Regions from separate parts of the Neobacillus sp. BF23-41 genome, predicted to be linked through region 3. Evidence: riboswitches for the same ligand, from Rfam matches in the RefSeq annotation. Region 3 holds a riboswitch; each other region holds the start of a gene.
The links. A riboswitch is a leader RNA that binds a small molecule or an ion and turns the genes downstream of it on or off. The one in region 3 is predicted to bind S-adenosylmethionine.
Positions count from the first base shown of each region.

Region 1 (2,271 bases), on a different contig from region 3:
AAAAACATATGTCCATGCTCAAGGTTGGCTTTATGGCTTCACTCCCATATGCAGGTGCCTTTTTAGGTGGAATCGTCGGTGGATATATATCCGACTGGCTGTTAAAGCGTGGAAAGTCACTTGGTGTAGCACGTAAAACACCAATAATAATTGGGTTCTTGTTTTCAAGTATTATTGTTCTCGCTAACTATACTTCATCAGCAGCACTTATCATGCTTATCATGTCGGTAGCCTTTTTCGCCAAAGGGATGGCAGGTGCAACTTGGACGCTTGTTGGCGATATGTCTCCAAAAGAAATCATTGGATTGAGCGGTGGAATATTTAATACATCAGGTAACTTGGCTGGTATCGTAATCCCTATTGTAGTTGGATATATTTTAAGCACTACGCATTCCTTCAGTGCTGCATTATTCTTTATTGGAGCAGTCTTGATCATTGGAGCATTATCTTATATCTTTATCGTGAATAAAGTAGAGCGGATCGAATTACCAGCAGAATTAATGGAGTAAAAACCAGCTCTAAAAAATGTACAAGCTTCATGGAAATTAAATTTGAAAAAGAAGGCTAGCCTATATCTTAAATGGTTAGCCTTTCTTCATTTTAGGATTTATTACTATACCTGTAACGCTTCTTATTTTTCAGCACTTATATTCAAAGGCTTGAGGCGTAGGAATAATAACTATATTAGAAATATTCAAAACACTATTGACAACTTGTTAATGGGAGACTAAAATCTAGTTTATTACTTTAAATGAATAATACGTTCTCTTATCAAGAGTGGCAGAGGGACTGGCCCGATGACGCCCAGCAACCGTTCCGTTTGGAATTGGTGCTAAATCCTGCAAAACAATTTATTGTTTTGAAAGATAAGAGAGGAGTAGTCCCTTAATTTGTGATGAAACCTCTCTTTTCTGGAGAGGTTTTTTATTTTTATATAAAAACAAACCTTTCCAATCGGAGTAATGGAGTATTGATAAGAATCTAAAAGGGGGAGCTTTAATCATGAAAAGAAATATCTTTAAAAGTACACTCGTATCAGCATTAGCAGCAACACTCTTACTCACAGGCTGTGCTTCTGAGGGAGAAACAAAACAAGCAAGCGCTCATAAAAAGGTTTCACTTGAAGGTGTATCTGAAAAGTTTACAAGTGGTGATCCGTTAAAAATCAAGGTTATTCGAAAAATTGGCGGTGACGATCATACTGCCCAGTTCTTAGCAGGTGCAAAAGAAGAGGGAGAAGCCTTAGGTTTTCAAGTGGACGTGTTTACCGCAAATGGTGACACAGCTAAGTTCCATGATGCTATTAATCAGTCATTAGACCAGGATTATGATGGATTTATCATTTCTCATGGTGACGATGATGCGACTGTTAATGATGTAAAAAAGATAGTTGAAAAAGGAAAAAGTGTAGTTACATTTGACTCGAATCCAAATATTGCGAAGGTTGATGGAGTAACGCTTACTTCACAGGATGATGAAGCCTTAGCAACTTTGGCCCTTGATCAACTCGTAAAGAATACAAACGGAAAAGCAAATATTGCCTACCTATGGGTCGACGGTTTCCCTGCAATGGTTAGACGTAATAAGGTTTATCAAGATGTCCTTTCAAAAAATCCTGAAATTAAAGAAGTGGAACGCTTTGGTGTGGCAGCGGCAGATACAAGTGTACAAACACAAAACGCAGTTGCAGCCATGTTAAATAAATATCCAAAGGGCAAACTGGATGCCATATTTGCTACTTGGGATGCTTTTGCAATCGGTGCAGCACGAGCTTTGAAAGAAGCGGGACGTGAAGAAGTGAAGATTTATGGAATCGATGTTTCCAATGCGGATCTGCAAGAAATTCAAAGAAAAGGCAGTGCTTGGAAATACACAGCAGCTGTCGATCCGAAACTTATCGGTGCTGTTGATATGAGAATACTTGCGAAAAAGCTTGCAGGTGAAGAAACACCACAGACCTTTGATTTAGATGCTTCACTTGTTTCACAAGAAAATCTTCTCAAAGCAAAAGAGCCTGTGAACATGGTTAATCTGGCAAAAATTATTCCAGGCTGGGGTCAATCGACTGCATTTGAGGAAGAGTGGATAAAAACGTTAAAGAAGCATTATAAAGAATAGTCGGTATACAACTAGACACTCTCTTTTTCAATAGATGAAGAGAGTCTTTGCTTACGGGGGATGATTTTGATGAGATCAACATTGGAGATGAAAAACATCTCAATAGAGTTTCCTGGTGTGAAGGCATTGAATCAGGTTGACTTTTCGATGGAA
Region 1 is NZ_JBGBPR010000002.1:57,023-59,293, reverse strand. It holds gene AB7942_RS03465 (MFS transporter) at 1-509, shown strand, start outside; SAM riboswitch class I at 766-873, shown strand; gene AB7942_RS03460 (sugar ABC transporter substrate-binding protein) at 1,003-2,118, shown strand; gene AB7942_RS03455 (sugar ABC transporter ATP-binding protein) at 2,188-2,271, shown strand, end outside.
Region 1: it holds a riboswitch for S-adenosylmethionine, as region 3 does, so the genes downstream of both, AB7942_RS03460 (sugar ABC transporter substrate-binding protein) here and mtnW (2,3-diketo-5-methylthiopentyl-1-phosphate enolase) in region 3, are expected to answer to the same signal.

Region 2 (2,271 bases), on a different contig from region 3:
TATCTTCTCCAATGTCATGGTCAACATGATTGTGATGACGATACAGGTGCTGATCACGTTAACGATTATGAAAAGTATCTTTGATATTGGCATCAATATGTCCTTTTGGTCAGCGGCGTTCGTCATGATGCTATTTTCATTGATTTCCGTAGGGATCTCATTAATGATTGTTTCTTTTTCAAACAGCCGCAGTGCCGCGGGCGCCTTGCAAAATTTAATTATCACTCCGACCGTCATGCTTTCCGGCTGCTTCTGGCCGGTGGAAGTGATGCCGAAATCGTTACAGAAAATTGCTAATTTCCTGCCGCAGCGCTGGACATTGGATACGTTAACGAAGCTTCAGGAAGGAAATGAATTTAGCGGGTTGTATTTAAATTTCATGATTCTATTTGCCTTTGCCGCTGCGTTTTTCTTGATTGCGGTGTATCGATTTAGTAGAAATAATTCTACACAGACTTTTGTGTAGTAGATATGTGGTTCAGACCTCCGCACAGCTAATGTATAAAGCGGAAAAGTGTAAACGTCGGATGAGGGCAAAGTTGCTCTTGTCTTTTTTTTGGCTGGTCGGAATGAGATGCAGGTAAAATAAAAATAGAATAGACTAGTATAGTTGAGTATAGTATAGTTAATCCAACTATTTTGATTGATTTTATGGGAATGGAAATCCATATTATGTTAGAATACTATTTTCAGATGATTGACAAGATTAAAATAGATTGGTAATATCTTAAATATCTTAATTTAATGATGAAACTTATCGAGAGCGACTGAGGGACTAGGCCCTATGACGTCCGGCAACCCCCATTACAGGGAAGGTGCCAATTCCTGCAGAATGACGATCATTCTGAAAGATAAGTCGAAATATCCACTTGTATTTCGATGTCCCTTTCAGTTGAGAGGGGCATTTTTTTATATCCAAAATATTGCATTTTAAAAAAGAGGTAATCGTATGATTGAGATTCAGAATCTTTCGAAAGTTTACAATACGAAAAATGGCACGGTAAAAGGTGTGGATGATGTTTCGTTAACCGTTCAAAGAGGCGGAATTTATGGAATTGTCGGCTATTCAGGTGCAGGAAAAAGTTCGCTCTTGCGCTGTATTAATCTGTTGGAGCGACCAACATCAGGGAGTATTACTGTTGATGGTATTGACCTTACTTCACTAAAGGGGGAGAATCTACGCTTATCACGATTAAAAATAGGGATGATTTTTCAACACTTTTATTTAATCAGTCAAAAAACGGTGTTTGAGAATATCGTGTTTTCCTTGAAAGCGGCCAACTATCCAAAGAGCCAAATCAAAGAACGGGTGGAAGAACTGCTTGCAACGGTCGGTCTTGGAGATAAAAGGGATGTTTATCCTTCCCAACTGAGCGGTGGACAAAAACAACGGGTAGGGATTGCACGAGCGCTGGCTAATAATCCGAAGGTACTATTATGTGATGAAGCAACATCAGCCCTGGATCCAACCACGACAAAATCGATCTTAAATTTATTGAAAAAAATTAACAAAGAACTCGATATTACGATAGTTTTAATCACGCATGAGATGAATGTTGTCAAGGAAATTTGTAATCGAATGGCGATTATGCAAGAAGGAAAGGTCATTGAAGAGGGAGCGGTATATGATATATTTGCCAACCCTCAGGCAGAACTGACCAAAGAATTTATCGACAGTGTTGTTTCCTTTGACGTTCCGGAGACCATTTTAAATAATTGTGAAGGACCGATTATCAAGGTCATGTTTAAGGGGAAAGTCGCTGGAGAGGGCGTTATTTCCGATATGCTCCAGCAATATAACGTAAAAGGGAACTTCCTGCATGGATCGATTGAATATATTCAAGAATTGCCACTTGGCATCTTTATCATGGAATTGAAGGGACAAAAGGAAGACGTGAAAGCAGCACTTCAGTATATCGAAGACCGGGCAGCGCAAGTGGAGGTGTTACGTAATGGGCTTTGATTTTCAGCATCTTTTGGAACTAATTCCTGATATAAATACAGCATTTTTACAAACGATTTATATGATCCTCATCTCATTGGTAATCGCGATAGTCATTGGCTTGCCAGTAGGGATTCTATTATACGTGACCGACAAAGGCTTGTTTTTGCAAAATCGCGTCATCCAACTTTGCATGGGCTTTGTTGTTAATTTAGTCCGCTCCATTCCTTTTATTATTTTATTGGTGGCGTTAATTCCCTTAACCAATTTTCTAGTAGGTACAACAATTGGACCAACTGCTGCGAGTGTTTCGCTTTCTGTAGCTTCGA
Region 2 is NZ_JBGBPR010000008.1:155,119-157,389, forward strand. It holds gene AB7942_RS14485 (ABC transporter permease) at 1-466, shown strand, start outside; SAM riboswitch class I at 752-858, shown strand; gene AB7942_RS14490 (methionine ABC transporter ATP-binding protein) at 950-1,963, shown strand; gene AB7942_RS14495 (methionine ABC transporter permease) at 1,953-2,271, shown strand, end outside.
Region 2: it holds a riboswitch for S-adenosylmethionine, as region 3 does, so the genes downstream of both, AB7942_RS14490 (methionine ABC transporter ATP-binding protein) here and mtnW (2,3-diketo-5-methylthiopentyl-1-phosphate enolase) in region 3, are expected to answer to the same signal.

Region 3 (2,271 bases):
GGAACTGGGAATGACTTTTTAAAGACATCTTCTACGGTTAACTCACTTGCAATCGACAGTGCTTTCGTCTTCTCTAACGCCACGGTTCCATATGGGGATGGGAACAATGATAAATCAGCACCAGCATAACGAAGCAACTTTCCAAGCAATAATGAATGGGATAATCCATAAACTGGAGATGATGTAAAAGCACCACTAACTGCAGGGTGTGCCATAAGTGGTAAGGCAATTTCATCGTCTTCTCTTAATTCCTGCAGGGCGTCTATGCCATAGGAAAACACATTAAACAGTAAGAGGTCCGCTCCAAGCTCTGCAGCCTTCCTTGCTTTTTCCTTCAGCTGCGATGTTCTACCCGTTAGGTTAACTGCATACAAAGTTCGATGTCCTGTTTGGTCAAATACTTCTTGCAATGCCTTTTTTCCTTCGACAATTCTTTTTTCAAATGGTGTCAGCTCATTTTCAAAAAGGATTTCATCATCCTTCACAAAATCTACACCACCAAGGGCTTGTTGCTTTAATTGCTCAACTAAAAATGCGAGATCTTTACCGAGCACTCCTTTAAAGATACTCATTAAAAGCGGTCTATTATAAACGTTTAATTTCTTCCGAAGACCTTCAATTCCAAACCTTGGGCCAGGGAACTGACTCTTTAATCCATCATCAAACTGTAAATCTAGTAATTTTATTTTTCCATCTAATGAAAGCTTACCGAAAACGGTTGTTAAAATAGCAGGCAGGTCATTAGAAAAATTAATCGCTGGATAGGCTATGCAGATTAAAGATTGGTCACCTTTTTCTGCAGGTATCGTTTCAACTGATACCACACTGCCTTTATGCTTGCGTAATTGGCTTTGCTCTAGTTCAGGTAAGTTCGTCCATGAACCTACAGTTAATCCAAGTGCAATCTCTTCAGCCTTTTTGGTTGGCTTTTTTTCATCATGCAGTAAATATGTAGCAATTATTTTAGACATTCCAAAACACGTCCTTTCAAAAAACATAAAAAACCTCTTCAACAAAGAAGAGGTTAGCCGCAAACTAACATCTTCTCATCTATCAGCTTGTTGCTGCAAGAATTAGCACCGTGCCTAAAACTGGTTTAAGTCGGTTGCCGGGCTTCATCGGGCTTTTCCCTCCGCCTGCTCTTGATAAGAAAACGATTCGTATTTTATTAAATTTATAATGTTGTTTAACTTTAATTTGGATTATCGCAAGAAAAATAAAAAATGTCAATCGATTTAACAGAATATTTCCAAACGACTAATTCTTTCAACAGCTTCGGCTAATCGTTGTTCTGATGTTAATAACCCAACACGGACATATCCTTCTCCAAATTCTCCAAAGCCAATTCCCGGTGCAACCATGATATGTGCTTGTTCAAGTAAAATGTTAGCAAATTCCTCAGATGTTTTGCCCTCAGGAACTTTGAGCCACGCGAAAAAGGAACCCTTTGGCGCGGTGACATTCCATCCCAATGAACGAAGCCCATCAATCAATACATTACGTCTTCTCTCATAAAGATCGTTTAGTTCCCGTACACAATCCTGAGGGCCCATTAAAGCCTCAGCCGCTGCCTCTTGTACAGCCCCAAATAAACTAACATAAAGATGGTCCTGTAAAAGTTCGATGCTTGAAATCACACTCTCATTCCCAACAGCAAAACCAACACGCCAGCCTGCCATATTAAAGGTTTTTGATAAAGTATATATCTCTATCCCAACCTCTTTAGCCCCTTCAACCTGCATAAAACTTATTGGTTTTTCACCATCGAAACCAATAGCACCATAGGCAAAATCATGAATAACACAAATATCATGATCACTCGCTAGCTTAATAGTCTCATCAAAAAATTCATGAGTAGCTGTAGATCCTGTTGGATTATTAGGATAATTGAGGAACATTAACTTTGCTTTTGATAAAACAGACTTATCCAGTTCGCAATAATCCGGCAGAAAGTTATTTTCCTCTCGTAACGGCATCGTAACCATTTCAGCTTTTGCAAGAGCAACCCCAGACCAATAATCTGGGTAACCGGGGTCAGGTACGAGGATGGTATCCCCCGGATTTAATAAGCATTGAGGGATTTCGACAAGTCCTGCTTTACCCCCAAACAAAATTGCCACTTCTTTATCCGGATCAATGGTCACTCCATATTCTCTTAAATAAAAATCAGCGGCAGCCTGTTTTAAATAACGATGTCCCTGAAAAGGAGAATATTTATGATTTAATGGATTCACTGCTGCATCTTGAAGTTTTTTAACAATATGAGAAGGC
Region 3 is NZ_JBGBPR010000001.1:363,934-366,204, forward strand. It holds gene mtnW (2,3-diketo-5-methylthiopentyl-1-phosphate enolase) at 1-971, opposite strand, end outside; SAM riboswitch class I at 1,044-1,152, opposite strand; gene AB7942_RS01725 (pyridoxal phosphate-dependent aminotransferase) at 1,236-2,271, opposite strand, start outside.